Regions from separate parts of the Streptomyces sp. CAU 1734 genome, predicted to be linked through region 2. Evidence: riboswitches for the same ligand, from Rfam matches in the RefSeq annotation. Region 2 holds a riboswitch; each other region holds the start of a gene.
The links. A riboswitch is a leader RNA that binds a small molecule or an ion and turns the genes downstream of it on or off. The one in region 2 is predicted to bind cobalamin.

Region 1 (4,112 bases), on a different contig from region 2:
CTCCGGTCGGTCCACGAAGCGCACGATCACCCCCGGCTCGGCCGCCAACGCGTCCACATCCGTGAAGTTGGACATCAGCGGCACCGCGCACACCGCGACCCGCAGTACGTCCTCACCGACCGGAGCCGTCACGGCGGACTCCCGCACGGCACCCCGCAGCGAGACCCGCAGCCCGTCCTCCTCGTCGATGCCGAGCCCGCCCGCGTACGGCAGCACCCCGTAGGTCCGCCGCCCGGTGAGCCCTTCGAGCATGTCCAGGCCGGGCTCCAGCAGCGAGACATCGCCCCGGAATTTATTGACCAGATACCCCGCCACCAGGCTCTGGTCCTCGGCGCTCAGCAGCGCCGTGGTGCCGAAGAAGGAGGCGAAGACACCGCCCCGGTCGATGTCGCCGACCACCAGCACCGGGAGCCGCGCGGCCCGTGCGACACCCATGTTCACGATGTCGGTCCGCCGCAGATTGATCTCGGCCGGACTGCCCGCGCCCTCGCAGATCACGGCGTCATGGGTGCTCAGCAGCTCCTCCAGACACCCCACCACCGTGGAGAGCAGGGCCTCCTGGCGTCCGCCGTGGTAGCCGCGCGCACTCAGCTCACCCACCGGCTTGCCCATGAGGACCACCTGGCTGCTGCGGTCACCGCCGGGCTTCAGCAGCACCGGATTCATCAGCGCGCTCGGCTCGGCCCGGGCGGCCTGCGCCTGCATCGCCTGCGCCCGGCCGATCTCCGCGCCCTCCCGGGTCACAAAGGAATTGAGGGACATGTTCTGCCCCTTGAAGGGGGCCACCTTCACCCCGCGCCGCACCAGCCAGCGGCAGATCCCGGCGGTGACCACGCTCTTGCCCGCATCGGATGTCGTACCGGCGACCAGCAGCCCGCCGCCCCGTCCGCGCCCGTTCACCGGGTCACTTCCCTTCCCTGTCGGTCCGCACCACACGCCGCCACAGCAGCCGTCCCGCGAGACCGGCGCCCAGCGCCAGCACACTCACCCGCCGCGACAGCCGGACCGCCCGTTCGATGTCGGCGGCCTCCACCGGCCGCCCCTCCCCGTGGAGCACCGGCCGGTGCTCGACCCGGCCGCCGTACGCGAGAGTGCCGCCCAGCCGTACGCCCAGGGCGCCCGCGAAGGCCGCCTCCACCGGTCCGGCGTTGGGGCTCGGATGGCGGTGCGCGTCGGCCCGCCAGGCCCGTACGGCCCGCACCGGGTCCCCGCCCGCGAGCACCGCGAGCCCGGCCGTCAGCCGGGCACCGGGCCATCCCACGACATCGTCCAGCCGCGCCGAGGCCCAGCCGAATCGCCGGTACCGGGGGGATTTGTGCCCCACCATCGCGTCCAGGGTGTTCACCGCCCGGAAACCGGCCAGTCCGGGCACACCGGCGAGGGTCCCCCACACCAGGGCGCCCACGACGGCGTCGGAGGTGTTCTCGGCGACGGACTCGACCACGGCGCGCGCGATCCCCCGCTCGTCCAGCGACTGCGGGTCGCGCCCGCACAGATGCGGCAGCCGCGCCCGGGCGGCCGTCACATCACCGGCGGTGAGAGCGGCCCCGATGGTGCGGGCCTCGCGGGCCAGCGACGTACCGCCGAGGACGGTCCAGGTGGTGCCGGCGGTCAGCGCCGCGGAGAGCGCGGGACTCCGGCGCACCCCGCGCGCGAGCAGCGCGGCGGCGGCGACGGTACCGCCCGCGCAGACGGCGGTGTGCAGTGCGCCCCAGCCCCGGTGGTCCCGCCACAGAGCCTGTTCGACGGCGCCGGCGGCCCGGCCGAACGCGGCGACCGGATGCCCCCGGCGGGGGTCGCCGAGCAGCAGATCGCCGATGAGACCGGCGGTGGCGCCGTACGCGAATACCCGGTCGGCACGCATCCGCTCAGACCGCGGTTCCGGTCCGGGCGGCCCGTGATGCCGGGGGTGTCACTGGGGCAGGGGCTGAACCGCGGCCGGGCATGGCTTCGTGTCCTCACTCAGGGTGTCCGCGCCCTGGTTCGACTGATCGGCGGCGAGAGTTCCTGGCTTCCGGGATCTCTCCCGGTGACAGTGGCGGGACCGCGCCGGATTTGCACCGGCTTCCTCTGCTGCCGCCGTAATGGCCCGGGCAGTCCACCACGCGGCGAGAACACCCGTCAACCTGCCGTTGACCTGCGGCGGGACAGTGTGCTGCGGCCCACACCCCACCGGCGGAAATGACAAACGGGCCGGTCACCCCCGCAGAAGGTGACCGGCCCGCCGGCCGGGACGGACGGCGGCCGCGGTGTGACACGCACACGCTCAGCCGCCGGATCGCCGTATCAGGTGACGATCAGGTAGATCCCGTAGCTCACCGCGGCCAGGCAGGCCGCGAAGCAGGCGTACGCGCCGGTCCGGGCCAGGGCCACGGAGGAACCGCCTTGGCCGTCGGCCGGGGCCTGCTTGCTCAGTCCGATGATGCCCATGACGAAGAGGCCCACCAGAGCGACGGTGGCGACGAGGCTCACGCCGAAGACGGAGCCGAGGGCTGCCCAGTCGATTTTCATACGGATCTGTCCTTACACCGCGGCCGGGCTGGCCGGGCCGTTCTCGGAGGCGTTGGCCGTGGGGGAGGGGATGGTGGTCTTGAAGTCGTCGTGGACGGCGACCTGGCCGGCCGGGGGCGGGGTGACGGCCGCGATGGCGGTGGTCACGACGCCGGGCTGCTCGCCCGTCTCGTCGACCTCGTTGACGTTGGTGTGGTCGACCACCTGGCGGCGGGAGTAGATCCAGATCGCGGCGGACGACAGGACCAGGAAGGCGGCGACGACGGCGACGCCCCAGTCGCCCTGCTTGGTCACGTACTCGGAGCCCGCGGCCACCAGACCGGCGGCCGGGAGGGTCAGACCCCAGGCGACGAACATCCGGGTGGCGGTGGACCAGCGGACCACACCGCCCTTGCGGCCCAGACCGGCACCCATCACCGCGCCGGAGCAGGAGTGCGTGGTTGAGAGCGAGAAGCCGAGGTTGGAGGAGGCGAGGATGACGCTGGCCGCGCTGGTCTGGGCGGCGAAGCCCTGCTGCGGCTGGAGGTCGGTCAGGCCCTTGCCCATGGTGCGGATGATGCGCCAGCCGCCGAGGTAGGTGCCGAGCGCGATGGCGACACCGGCGGAGACGATGACCCACATCGGGGGGTTCGAGCCGGGGGCGAGCACATTGCCGGCGACCAGGGCCAGCGTGATGATGCCCATCGTCTTCTGCGCGTCATTGGTGCCGTGCGCCAGCGAGACCAGACCGGCCGAGGCAATCTGACCGGCGCGGTAGCCCTTCGCGGTGGCCTTCTCATCGGTCTTCTGACCGAGCTTGTAGGTCAGCCGGGAGGCGAGGTACGCGCCGATGCCGGCGACCAGGGGGGCGGCGATCGCGGGGATCAGCACCTTGGTGACGACGGTGCCGCCGTTGACTCCGCTGACGCCGACCGAGGCGATCGTGGCGCCGATCAGGCCGCCCATGAGGGCGTGCGAGGAGCTGGACGGCAGGCCGACCAGCCAGGTCAGAAGATTCCAGAGGATGGCGCCGACGAGCGCCGCGAAGATCACTTCTGGTGTTATGCCTGACTCGTTGACGATTCCGCTGGAGATCGTCTTGGCGACCTCCACCGAGAGAAACGCGCCGACGAGGTTGAGCACGGCGGACATGGCCACCGCGGACTTGGGCTTCATCGCGCCGGTCGAGATGGTCGTCGCCATCGCGTTGGCGGTGTCGTGGAAACCGTTCGTGAAATCGAACACGAGAGCCGTCACGATCACAATCGCGAGCAGCAGCGTGATGTGTTCCATTTACCCAGGCAATCTTTGGACGTCAGTGGCCCGGCGAACGTAAGTAACCTGGGTGAACGGAAGGTGAACTGGGGTCGGATTCGGGGTGTCCCCATGCGGGGTTTTTCCTTCCGCTTCCGTCCGGAGGGGCTGTGCGGACGGGCTCGGCGGAGCTGAGCCGACAGAAAGTGGCTTCCATCACCTTTTAGGGATATCTGCCTGTTGTGGCCCACGGTCGCACCCTGTGCGCGCAGGGCGACGCCTGACAGGATTCCAGTATGACCGAACAGATGTCTGACCCCACTGGAGAAGCGATCGAACAAGCCTGGCGCGAGGTCGTCGCCACGGCT
Region 2 (4,112 bases):
CGAGAGGGGCGGGAGGGCGATGGCGGTGCAGTCGATGCCCTCACTGCCGAAGTGCGACCAGATGTGATGCCACCAGGCACCGGTCTGGCGGGCGAGCAGCAGTATGCGTACGGGGACGTTGGCGATGCCCCGGACGAGTTCGAGCAGGGTGGTGAGGGCGTCCGTGTCGTAGCGGTCGGCGTAGTCGACGACGACCAGCATGCCGCGCGCGCCGCTCAGCTCCGCCGGGGTGGGACCGGTGAAGACACCGCTCGCGTCGGTTCTGCGGAGGGCGGGGGCGGACCAGACACCCCAGCCGCGTTCCATCGAGCGGCGGGCCACCTCGTCGGCGAAGCGGGTCTTGCCCTGCCCGCCGCCCCCGTGGATGAGCTGAATGCGGATCGCGCCGCCGGTCAGGCGCCAGGTGTGGAAGGCGTCCATCTCCGCCTCCCGCCGGCGGAAGGGGACCACTCCGTTGCCCGCCTTGAGGAGCCGGCTGGGCTGGGTCCGCGCGTCCACCCAGGTGAGGAGCTCGGGGACGGCGGGCCAGGGGGTGAGCCGGTAGGGGGTGCCGGTGACGAGGACGATGTCCTGTCCGGCGATGTGCACGGTCGCGTGGTCGCGGGCCGAGACGGCTCCGACCGACACGGAGGAGTGCGCGCCGGGCGGGCGCCCGGCCCCGGCGGCGGAATCCGGTCCCCCGCTCACCCCCGGTGGTTCTCCGTCACATCGCCGCCCGCGACGACGGACCGTCCCTCGTCCCGCACCGTGACGCTGTGCACCGTGACATGGGTGATGCGGTTGATGATCTGCTCCCGCTGCCGCTCCTCGGGGATCCGGGGCGCGAGCTCGTCGCGGACCAGGGCGATCACGGCTTCCCGGGCCTCGGGGTGGTCGCGGAGCAGCATCCGGAAGTTGTTCTGCCAGTCCTCGGCCAACTGCTCCCGGCGGAGGGCGACCCGGTCATCGGCCGGGGTGTCCGCGGCGGCGGCCTCGATGGCCCGGGCGTCCTCGTCGAGGGCGAGCGCGATGCTCTCGGTCCGCCCCTGCGGAGTGAAGCGCTGCCAGAGACCTATCACCGCCTGGCGGGCCTCGGCCCATGCCTCGGCGGTGATCGCGGACACCACGGCGGTTCCCGCTGCCAACAGCAAAGGATCCACATCTGCCCCCTGTGACCTTGGCGCGTGGCTGAAACTGTAGCCCGTTTCCATCGCTGAAATCCGGTATGCCGGAAGATTGGTGACCCTGGGGCGAAAGGGGCCGGTGATGCCGTGCCGGCGGAGCCTCACCGCGCTCACCAGCGCGTCGAACAGGGGGTGTTCGAGCTGTGGGCGACCGGCCGGCGGTGCGCCGGTCCGGCCCCGGGCGAGGGGGCGGACCGGCGCACCCGGCCGGGCCGTCTCGCACGGATCGGGCTGGACCGGGGAGCGGGGGCGCCACCCGGGCCGCCGGGCCCGGGTGGCCTGCGTGCCGGGCACGCGAGCCCGGCAAGATCCGTGAGAGACGGCCTAGAAGGCGGTCCAGGTGAAGGCGACCTTGTCGCCGGCGTTCAGCTTGAACTGGCAGCCGCCGACCGGGGTGGAGACACCGTTCACGGAGATGTTCCAGTACGCGGAGGGGCCGCCGCTGACACCCTTGACGCTCTCGACGAAGTAGTCGTCGAAGGAGGGGTACCAGGTGCCGTCCCAGGTGAAGTGTCTCTTCCGCGCGGCGTCGTCGAGCGCCGCGGTCGGCGTGGGCACGGGGGTGGCGTACTGCCCGCCATTGGTGCCGTCACACTTGTGGGTGCCGCCCGTCGCGGGGGTCACGTCGTGGCCCTTGGTGCGGATGCTCCCCTTGAAGAGCCTGCCCTCGGGGCCCTGCACGGTGAGGGTGACCCTGACGGGCTTGTTGGTGTCGACGGTCCCGGTGGTGGCGACGGCGGGGGTCGCGGTGAGGGTGAGGCCGAGTACTGCGGCGGATATCACGGCACGGCGGGCGAGTGTCTGGCGCACGGTGGGGCCTTTCGGGCAGGGGGTCCGCCGCACGACCCCACACGACCCGGGATCCGTCCGGTTCCGGTCCGCCGGTGGGCGGGCCGGGCACCGGGGTGCCGGTGGATCGGGGGCTCCGCGCTGCAGACCGTGACAGTGGGAAGCGACGCGCGCGGCACACCGGGCGGTCCGGCTCGCAGCGCGGGAGCGCTGCTCACGGTTGCAGGTCAGCGCCGGATTCCCACCGGCTTTCCCCGACGTGTGCGCATGAAATTGTCCACCCCGGTACGGACCGGAGCAGACGCATCGTAGCCCGAACATCGCGGTGTACCAGGGGATTTGGCGTACTTCGCCGCGGCGGACGGCGGCCGGGCCGGGAAGCGGGAGCACGGCAGGGCGGCGGAACGCGGCGGAACCGGGAGTGCGACAGGGGCGCAACGCGGCGGAACCGGGCGCCGTCAGGGCACCCGGTTCCGGTTCACTTCACTCTCCCGCACTCGGCTCGGCCCGGCGGGCAAGGCCGGTCAGCCCTCGGTCCAGCCGTGGCGCTTGCCGAACTGCACCATCTCATTGCGGATCCGCAGAATCTGATCCCCGGTCAGCGAGGGCACGGCCGCGAGAAGGAGCTCGGTCACATCCCGCGAGAATTCACTGACACTGAGCACATCGCACATGGGATCCTCGCCGTCCAGATGCCTGGCCGCGGCCGGCACCGCGGGAGCGGCGCCCACGGCCCCCTTCGCGAGCCGGACGGACGACGCCTTCAGACCGCGGTCACCCATCTCGATCTCGAATTCGACCGCGACACCCGAATGCACCTGCGACTCGGGCATCAGCATGTCGTTCACATGAAGGAATACATCCTCCCCGCCGTGATCGGGAGCGATGAATCCATAACCCCGTACACCGTCGAAACGCACCACACGACCAGCTACCACGACAACCCCCAACAAGCATCGGGCCCCGTGCCCGATGAACCATTGCCCGATGATAGCGGGGCGGCATCCCGACCGCGATATGCGGAGCCCCGGCGCACGGGCGCGAGAGGGCCCTCGGCGGCACCGCCGCCCGCCGGGACGCCCGTGCCGGACTTCGTCGCCCGGCAGGGCGGCGGCGGGCCGGTGGGGCGGCTCACAGGGGGCGTACGGGGGTCTCCGCGAGCCCCGGCCGGGCCGCCGCCCGCCCGCCCCGGCGTCCGGCGGAACACGTGCGGCGCACCGGGAAGACGCCGACGGGTACGGCTGATTCGCCCGTTTCCCCCGCCGGAATGCATGACCGCGAAAGCGATCCGGCCGGACGGGAGGACAGCGGGCGGGAAAGCCGGATTCCGCCCCGCATCGGGCGATGAATCCGGTGCAGCCATATTCGGCATTCCGGCCCTTACGAGCCGGAGCTCATCATCCTCTTTCAGTACCGCGTCAATACCGGGTCACCGATGAGACGGCAAGGGACGGTACTCGGCAGAGGCGGCCATTGCCGCAAACGCGGACAGGACGCCTCGGCGAGACGTCCTGTCGGGGGCTCTCCCCGGCGGGTGCCGGAGAGAGCCGTACGGCATCGGGCCCCGGCCGGGGCCCCGGTGGATCAGGCGCTGCGGCGGACCCGCGCGGCCTTGCGGGCCTCGGCGGTCTGGCGCGACTCCGCCGTGCGGCGGGAGGTGCCGGCGGCGCGGCCGGGCTGGCCCGGGCGGGTGCCCCGGCCGCGGAACGGCGCTCCGCCGCGCTGCTTGGGCCGCTGGACCACGGGCGCGCTGACGGTCACCGGTACACCGGAGGGGGCCTGCGCGCCGGTGATACGGCTCAGTTCGGCCTCGCCCGAGCGGACCTGGGTGGTCTGGGGGGCGATACCGGCGTCCGACATCAGCCGGTTCATCTCGCGGCGCTGCTCGGGCAGGACGAGGGTGACGACCAGTCCGGACTCACCGGCCCTGGCGGTACGGCCGCCGCGGTGCAGATAGTCCTTGTGGTCGGCCGGCGGGTCGACATTGACGACGAGGTCGAGATTGTCGACATGGATACCGCGCGCGGCGACATTGGTCGCCACCAGCACGGTCACATGACCCGTCTTGAACTGGTCGAGCGTGCGGGTGCGCTGGGACTGCGACTTGCCGCCGTGCAGGCCGGCCGCCCGCACACCGCTGCTCAGCAGGTGCTTGGTGAG
Region 3 (4,112 bases), on a different contig from region 2:
CGTCGAGCCGGATCGTTCCCGCGGTGGGGCGGAGGGTGCCGTACACACAGCGGAGCAGTGTGGTCTTGCCGCTGCCGTTGGGGCCGACCAGGCCGGCCGTCTCACCGGGACGGACGTCGAGACCGACACCGCGCAGCAGGGTGCGGCCGCCGGTGGCGTACCCGACCCCGTCGAGGGTGAGCGCCGCGCTGCCGGGCGGGGGAGGAATGACCTTCACAGCGCGGCTCCCTGTGCGGTACGGCTGCGCATCAGCCAGAGGAAGAGCGGTCCGCCGATGAGCGCGGTCAGCACCCCGACCGGAATGTCCTGTGGGGCGAAGAGGGTACGCGCGCCCAGATCGGCGACGATCAGCGCGACGGCGCCGGCCAGCGCGGCCACCGGGAGCAGCGCCCGGTGGGTGGCGCCGACCAGCAGCCGGGCCGCGTGGGGGACCATCAGGCCGATGAAGCCGACCGCGCCGCTCGCCGAGACGAGTACCGCGGTGATCAGCGAGACCAGGACGAAGACGGCGGCCCGGAAGCGGGCGACATCGAGGCCGAGCACGGTCGCCCCCTCCTCCCCCACCAGCAGCAGATCCAGCGGCCGGGCGAGTGAGAGCAGCAGCGGCAGCCCCAGGCAGACCACGATGCCGGGCGCCCAGAGGGTGTCCCAGCGGGCGCTGCCGAGCCCGCCCAGCGACCAGTAGAGCGCCTCGCGGAAGTGCTCGGGCCGCGCGGAGGCGACCAGTACGAGGGTGGTGACGGCGGAGAGGATGTACGAGACGGTCACACCGGCCAGCACCAGCCGGGTGCCGCTCATCGTGCCGCCGCCGCGGGCCAGTCCGTAGACGAGGGCCAGCGCGACCAGCGCCCCGGCGAACGCCCCGGCGGGCATCGCGACGGCGGTGGTGGCCCCGACCCCGAGGGTGAGCACCACGACCGCGCCGGTGGACGCCCCGGAGGAGATCCCGAGCAGAAACGGGTCGGCGAGCCGGTTCCGTACCAGCGCCTGGAGGACCGTGCCGACCACGGCGAGCCCGGCGCCGACGGCCGCGCCGAGCAGCACCCGGGGCAGCCGTACATCGACGACGATCGTCCGGAAGGGGCTCGGCGCCGCCCCCGGCAGCAGGGCCTCGATCACCTGTCCGGGCGGGATGGAGACGGAGCCGGCGGCCAGACCGGCCACGACGGCCGCCGCGAGGGCGGCCAGCAGGCCGGTGACCACGGCCGGGTACCGCAGCCGGGCGGCGGCACCCGCCCGGGGCGCCGCCCCCGGCCGCCCCTCCTTCACGAGCGGCGGCCGGGAGGAGACGTCGGAGGTCACCGCGCGGTCTCCGGCGCGAGCTGCGCGGCCAGCTTGGTGATGGCGTCGGGCATCCGGACCCCGACGACCGCGTCGGAGAGCGGCAGCACGGCGAACCGCTTGTTCTTGATCGCCGGGACATCGCGGAGCGCCGGGTCCTCCAGCAGCCGCTGCTTCTTCTGCTCGACGCTGGTCTTGCCGTAGTCGTAGATCACGACGATCTCGGGCTTGCGGGCCACCACCTGCTCCCAGGTGGCGTCGCCGAAGGTCTTGTCGAGGTCGGCGAAGACATTCCGGCCGCCCGCGCGGGTGATCAGCTCATTGCCGATGCCCTTGCCGCCGGCCGTGAAGGCGGTCTTGTCGCCGCTGTCGTACACGAAGACGGAGACGGCCTTCCGCCCCTTCAGCTTCTCGCCGGTCGCGGCGACGGAGGCCCGTGACGCCTCGATCCACTTCTTCGCCCGGTCACCGGCGCCGAAGGTGCGGCCGACCTCGTCGACCTCCCGGTACACATCGTCCAGGGTGGTCTTCGACTTGGTGCAGTACTCCAGATTGAGGCGGCTGTCGATGCCGGACTTCTTCAGCTCCTGGCGGGTCCGGCCGTCCTTGGCCTCGAAGGCGCTCGCGTAGCCGCCGTAGACGAAGTCGGGGTTGGCGGCGAGCAGCTTCTCCTTGGAGGGGTACTCCTTGGCGAGTACGGGTATCGCGGCGTACGCCTTCGCGTACTCCGGCAGCACCTGGTCGTCGAGATAGGCGGTGCCGACCAGGGACTTCTCCAGACCGAGCTCCAGCATGACCTCGGTGACGTGCTGGTTCATGGTCACGGCCCGCTTCGGGGGCGCCTGGTAGGTGGTCTTCACACCGCAGTTGTCGACGGTGTACGGGAATCCGGGGGCCGGCTTCGCGGCATCGGTCTTCTTCTCGGTCTCACCACCGCAGCCGGTGAGGGCGAGCGGGAGCAGCAGCGCGGCGGACATCAGGGCGGAACGGCGCCTGGACATGACGGGGTACGGCCTCCTCCGGGGATTTCCACGTCCCCTTGGTGCTGGGAGAAGGCGGCAGGTCAGTTCCTGGCTGGCGAGCGCCCCGCGGACGGGAGCGCTCGGTCACAGTGGCGGGACCGCGCCGGATTCGCACCGGCTTCCTGGGTCCAGCCGCCCACTTGTCGGATCTTCCGACGGGATCAGTATGCAGCCACGATCTTGACCTCTTCCTCGCTCACCTCACCGGCGACGATCCGGAAGGAGCGGAACTGGAAGGGGCCCGCGTCGTCGTTGTCGGCGGTGGAGACCAGGACGTAGTGGGCGCCGGGTTCATTCGCGTACGAGATGTCCGTACGGGACGGGTACGCCTCGGTCGCGGTGTGCGAGTGGTAGATGATCACCGGCTCTTCGTCGTTGTCGTCCATCTCCCGGTAGAGCTTGAGGAGATCCGCCGAGTCGAACTCGTAGAACGTGGGCGAGCGGGCGGCGTTCAGCATGGGGATGAACCGCTCGGGCCGGTCGGTGCCCGCCGGGCCCGCGACCACGCCGCATGCCTCATCCGGGTGGTCCGCGCGGGAGTGCGCCACGATCTGGTCGAAGAGAGCCTGGGTCAGCGTCAGCATGCCGATCAGGATAAGCAGCCCGCCGCGGGCGGCCCGGGGCGGTGCCCCGGGCCGTCCGTCCGCGCGAGGGTCAGCCCCTGCCCGCGCCGGCCTTGCTGAACGCCGCGCCCTGCGGGTCCTTCTTCTTCAGTACGAGGTAGGCGACGGCCAGCCCCAGCGCCCAGACGGGGGCGCAGTAGAGCGAGATCCGCGCGTCCTTGTCGATCCCCATGAGCACGATCACCATGCCGATGAAGGCGAGCGCGAACCAGCTCGTCCAGGGGGCTCCGGGGGCCTTGAAGGAGGACTGCGCCACCTCGCCGCGGTCGGCCTTGGCCCGGTAGCGGATGTGACTGGCCAGGATCATGATCCAGGCCCACATGCCGGAGATGGTGGCGAAGGAGACGATCTTGTTGAAGGCGTCGCCGGGCCACTGGTAGTTGATCCAGACACCGATCAGCATCAGCCCTGCCGAGAAGGTGGTGCCGATCAGCGGGGTGCCGTTGCGGGTCAGCCGGGTGAAGATCTTCGGGCCCTGGCTGTTGAGCGCGAGGTCGCGCAGCATCCGGCCGGTGGAGTACATGCCGGAGTTGCAGGACGACAGCGCGGCGGTGAGCACGACGAAGTTCACGATGGCCGCGCCGACCTGGAGGCCCATCTCGTCGAAGGCGGCGACGAAGGGGGAGACACCGGGCTGGAAGTTGGTCCAGGAGACTACCGACAGGATCATGATCAGCGCGCCGATGTAGAAGACGGCGATCCGGATCGGCACGGTGTTGATCGCCTTGGGAAGGTTCTTCTCCGGGTCCTTGGACTCACCGGCCGTGACACCGACCAGCTCGACCGCGAGGAAGGCGAACATCACGATCTGGAGGGTCATCAGGGTGCCGCCGATGCCCTTGGGGAAGAAGCCGCCGTCGCTCCACAGCAGGGAGACCGAGGCGGTGTCGCCGGCGTCGGAGAAGCCGATGGTGAGGATGCCGGCACAGATGAGGATCATGCCGACGATCGCGGTGACCTTCACCATCGAGAACCAGAACTCCAGCTCTCCGAAGAGCTTCACCGAGATCAGGTTCGCGGCGTACAGAATGATCGTGAAGGCGAGCGCGGAGATCCACTGGGGCGCGTCGAACCAGTACGTCATATAGGCCGCGGCGGCGGTGACCTCGGTCATTCCGGTGACGACCCAGAAGAGCCAGTAGGTCCAGCCGGTGGCGAAGCCCGCGAAGGGCCCGATGAACTCGCG
Region 4 (4,112 bases), on a different contig from region 2:
GATGGCCTGGACGATGTCGCCGAATTCGGCGTAGCACATATGGGTGTGGATCTGGGTCTCCGGCCGGACGCCCGCGGTGGTGAGCCGGAAGGACTCGGTGGCCCAGTCCAGATAGCCGGCGTGGTCGGCGGCGCGCAGCGGGAGTGTCTCGCGGAGCGCCGGTTCGTCGACCTGGATGACGGAGGTTCCGGCGGCCTCCAGATCGAGCACCTCGTCGCGCAGTGCGAGGGCGACCTGTCGCGCGGTGTCGCCGAGCGGCTGGTCGTCGCGGACGAAGGACCAGGCCAGCATGGTGACCGGGCCGGTGAGCATGCCCTTGACGGGCCGCTCGGTCAGGGACTGGGCGTAGGTGGTCCAGCCGACCGTCATCGGCTCCGGACGGGAGATGTCGCCCGCGAGGATCGGCGGCCGGACATAGCGGGTGCCGTACGACTGCACCCAGCCGTGCTGGGTGGCGAGATAGCCGACGAGCTGTTCCGCGAAGTACTGCACCATGTCGTTGCGCTCGGGTTCGCCGTGCACCAGTACGTCGATGCCGGCCTTCTCCTGGAAGGCAAGCACCTCACGGATCTCCCCGCGGATGCGCTCGTCGTATCCGGCGGTGTCGATCCGTCCGGCGCGCAGATCGGCGCGGGCCGTCCGCAGCTCGGTGGTCTGCGGGAAGGAACCGATGGTGGTGGTCGGCAGCAGGGGCAGGCCGAGGTGGGCCCGCTGGGCGGCGGTGCGTTCGGTGTAGGGCAGGGAGCGGCGGCCGTCGGCGTCGGTGACGGCGGCGGTACGGGCCCGGACCGCCGGGTCGCGGGTGAGCGCGGACCCGGCGCGGGAGGCGAGATCGGCACGGTTGGCGGCGAGTTCGGCCGCGATGGCTCCGGTGCCCTGGCCGAGGCCGCGCGCGAGGGTGACGATCTCCTCGGTCTTCTGCTGCGCGAAGGCGAGCCAGCGGGCCACCTGCGGATCGATGTCGCGCTCGGCGGCGGCGTCGAGCGGTACGTGCAGCAGCGAGCAGGAGGCGGCCACATCGACCCGGCCGGCGAGGCCGAGCAGGGTGCCGAGAGTGGCCAGGGACTTCTCGTAGTCGTTGATCCAGATGTTGCGGCCGTTGACCACTCCGGCGACCAGGCGCTTACCGGGCAGCCCGCCGGCGGCGGCGAGGTCGGCGAGGTTGGCGGCGGCGGATTCGGTGAAGTCGATCGCGAGACCGTCGACGGGGGCCTTGGCGAGTACGGGCAGGGCGTCGCCGAGCCGGTCGAAGTAGGAGGCGACCAGCAGCTTCGGGCGGTCGGTCAGTCCCCCGAGGTCGCGGTAGGCGCGGGCGGCGGCACTGAGCTCGGCCGGGGTGCGGTCCTGTACGAGGGCGGGCTCGTCGAGCTGGACCCACTCGGCGCCGGCCGCCCGCAGATCGGCGAGGACTTCCGCGTACACCGGCAGCAGCCGGTCCAGCAGGGTCAGCGGCTCGAAGTCGGCGGCCACGCCCGGGGCGGGCTTGGCGAGCAGCAGATAGGTCACCGGTCCGACGAGGACGGGGCGGCCGGTGTGGCCGAGGGCGAGGGCCTCGGTGAGCTCCGCGACCTGCTTGGCCGGGTCGGCGGCGAAGACGGTGTCCGGGCCGAGTTCGGGCACCAGGTAGTGGTAGTTGGTGTCGAACCACTTGGTCATCTCCAGGGGCGCGACGTCCTGGGTGCCGCGCGCCATGGCGAAGTAGCCGCCGAGCGCGTCGGCGGCGACGGCTTCGCGGTGCCGCGCGGGGATGGCGCCGACCATGACACTGGTGTCGAGCACATGGTCGTAGTACGAGAAGTCGCCGGTCGGCACCTCGCGGACGCCGGCGTCGGCGAGCTGCCGCCAGTTCGTCCGGCGAAGGCCCGCCGCGGTCTCCCGGAGGGCGTCGGCGGTGACGCGGCCCTTCCAGAAGCCCTCGATCGCCTTCTTCAACTCCCGGCCCCGGCCCTGTCGCGGGTATCCGTACACAGTGGCCTCTGCCGCGGCTGCGGGCTTCGATGTCACAGAACTCTCCTTCGCGAGTTTCTCTCCTGACGGATCCCGGATGACGGGGCCGAGGGCGCGAAGGGATGACGAACGGAGACGGATTCACGGCGCATGCCCGAACGGCATACGCATCCGTCTCTTCTGCGCCGACCCGCCCACGAGGTCACCGGGATCACCGCGCACGGGGGCCGTGCGCGGACAGCGGGCAGGTCTTCGGACTCGCGGGCACGTTCCGGCGTACGGAACACCTACTGGCCGTCGCTTCCCGGGCCCGTGCGGACCCAGTGCGTATGACGGCGGTCGTTCCCACTCACCGCTGCGGGGCAGTCCCGGATTCTCACCGGGTTCCCTCTTGCGACGCGTCTGCCTGGCGGGCAGGGCGAACCAGCTGCCCCGCCAGGGTAGAGGCCAGAAGGGCGGGAAGAACATCATTGTCCGAATACCGGTATGCGTTTTGAGACAACAGCGGGGTGCCGCGCACCCCTGACACCATGTCCCAGGACCGTCCGTCACCCCGCTCACCACCGGAAAGTACCCGCAGCCGTGCTCGTCGCCCGCTCCCTCGCCCTGTTCGCCGTCGCCGCCCTGCTGGAGATCGGAGGCGCCTGGCTCGTCTGGCAGGGCATCCGGGAACACCGGGGCTGGATCTGGATCGGCGCCGGTGTCATCGCGCTCGGTCTCTACGGAGTCGTCGCCACCCTCCAGCCGGACGCCGAGTTCGGGCGCGTCCTGGCCGCGTACGGGGGAATCTTCGTCGCCGGGTCGATCGCCTGGGGTGTGGTCGCCGACGGCTACCGGCCGGACCGCTTCGATGTCGCCGGCGCGCTGATCTGCCTGGCCGGCATGGCGGTCATCATGTACGCGCCCCGCGGCCACTGACCGCCCCTCCGGGCCCTCCGTCCCGGCCCGCCGCCCCTTACTGCACATTTTGTGCAACTACAATCGATCCGCAAGAGCAGGGCTCGGGTGAAGAGACAGAGGAGGCCGCTCATGGCCGCTTCGCGGATCGTGCTGGGCATCGAGTCGTCGTGCGACGAGACCGGTGCGGGACTGGTGAGGGACGGGGTACTGCTGGGTCACGCCGTGGCGACCAGCATGGACGAGCATGCCCGCTTCGGCGGTGTGGTGCCGGAGATCGCCGCCCGCGCGCACATCCACGCACTCAATCCGGTCATCGGCCGGGCGCTGGACGACGCCGGTCTGCGGCTGTCCGACATCGGCGCCGTGGCGGTGACCACCGGTCCGGGCCTCTCCGGCGCGCTCCAGGTCGGCGTGGCCGGCGCGAAGACACTGGCGTACTCCCTCGGCGTACCGCTGTACGGCGTGCACCACCTCGCCGGGCATGTGGCGGCGGACACCCTGGAACACGGACCGCTCCCCGACCCCTGCATGGTGCTGATCGTCTCCGGCGGCCACACCTCGCTGCTGCTCGTACGGGACCTGGCGCGCGACCCGATCGCCCATCTCGGGGACACCATCGACGACGCCGCGGGCGAGTGCTTCGACAAGGTGGCCCGGGTCTTCGGCCTCCCCTACCCCGGTGGTCCGGCCATCGACCGGGCGGCCCGGGACGGCGACCCGAAGGCGGTCCGGTTCCCGCGCCCGCTGACCGGACCGCGCGACTCCGCGTACGACTTCTCCTTCTCCGGGCTCAAGACGGCCGCCGCGCGCTGGGCGGAGAGCCGGCGGGAGACCGGAGTGCCGGTCGCGGACGGCGCGGCGGCGCTCCAGGAGGCGGTGGCGGATGTACTGACCCGCAAGGCCGTCGCGGCCTGCGCCGAGTACGGAGTCGGCACCCTGGTCGTGGTGGGCGGCGTGGCCGCCAACTCCCGGGTGCGGGAACTCGCCCGGATGCGCTGCCGGTCCGCCGGGATCACCCTGCGCGTACCGCCGCTGAAGCTGTGCACCGACAACGGCGCGATGATCGCCGCCGTCGGCGATCTGCTGGTGCGGGCGGGGGCCGAACCGGCACCGCTGGATCTGTCGATCGATCCCTCCGCTCCGCTGGAGTACGCGGCGCTGCACCCGGTCGCCCGCGAGCCGATGGCCGCCGGGCGCGTCTGAACCCTTCCCGGGCGGTCCGGGCCCGATCCGGGTCATCCCCGGGCGCGCCGGCGTCACCGCAG

Region 1: it holds a riboswitch for cobalamin, as region 2 does, so the genes downstream of both, AAFN69_RS24720 (cobalamin biosynthesis protein) here and AAFN69_RS30950 (DUF4430 domain-containing protein) in region 2, are expected to answer to the same signal.
Region 3: it holds a riboswitch for cobalamin, as region 2 does, so the genes downstream of both, AAFN69_RS30645 (ABC transporter substrate-binding protein) here and AAFN69_RS30950 (DUF4430 domain-containing protein) in region 2, are expected to answer to the same signal.
Region 4: it holds a riboswitch for cobalamin, as region 2 does, so the genes downstream of both, metE (5-methyltetrahydropteroyltriglutamate--homocysteine S-methyltransferase) here and AAFN69_RS30950 (DUF4430 domain-containing protein) in region 2, are expected to answer to the same signal.

The regions. Positions count from the first base shown of each region.
Region 1 covers NZ_JBDQQP010000013.1:54,069-58,180, reverse strand. The annotation lists gene AAFN69_RS24725 (cobyric acid synthase) at 1-900, opposite strand, end outside; gene AAFN69_RS24720 (cobalamin biosynthesis protein) at 905-1,864, opposite strand; cobalamin riboswitch at 1,981-2,119, opposite strand; gene AAFN69_RS24715 (hypothetical protein) at 2,287-2,511, opposite strand; gene AAFN69_RS24710 (inorganic phosphate transporter) at 2,524-3,783, opposite strand; gene AAFN69_RS24705 (class II aldolase/adducin family protein) at 4,053-4,112, shown strand, end outside.
Region 2 covers NZ_JBDQQP010000021.1:26,271-30,382, reverse strand. The annotation lists gene AAFN69_RS30960 (tetratricopeptide repeat protein) at 1-687, opposite strand, end outside; gene AAFN69_RS30955 (hypothetical protein) at 684-1,124, opposite strand; gene AAFN69_RS30950 (DUF4430 domain-containing protein) at 1,488-1,973, opposite strand; cobalamin riboswitch at 2,117-2,254, opposite strand; gene AAFN69_RS30945 (cold shock domain-containing protein) at 2,477-2,890, opposite strand; gene AAFN69_RS30940 (DEAD/DEAH box helicase) at 3,537-4,112, opposite strand, start outside.
Region 3 covers NZ_JBDQQP010000020.1:107,945-112,056, reverse strand. The annotation lists gene AAFN69_RS30655 (ABC transporter ATP-binding protein) at 1-217, opposite strand, end outside; gene AAFN69_RS30650 (iron ABC transporter permease) at 214-1,218, opposite strand; gene AAFN69_RS30645 (ABC transporter substrate-binding protein) at 1,299-2,282, opposite strand; cobalamin riboswitch at 2,325-2,471, opposite strand; gene AAFN69_RS30640 (M67 family metallopeptidase) at 2,465-2,887, opposite strand; gene AAFN69_RS30635 (amino acid permease) at 2,958-4,112, opposite strand, start outside.
Region 4 covers NZ_JBDQQP010000002.1:381,217-385,328, forward strand. The annotation lists gene metE (5-methyltetrahydropteroyltriglutamate--homocysteine S-methyltransferase) at 1-2,004, opposite strand, end outside; cobalamin riboswitch at 2,173-2,390, opposite strand; gene AAFN69_RS05420 (YnfA family protein) at 2,530-2,865, shown strand; gene tsaD (tRNA (adenosine(37)-N6)-threonylcarbamoyltransferase complex transferase subunit TsaD) at 2,977-4,050, shown strand.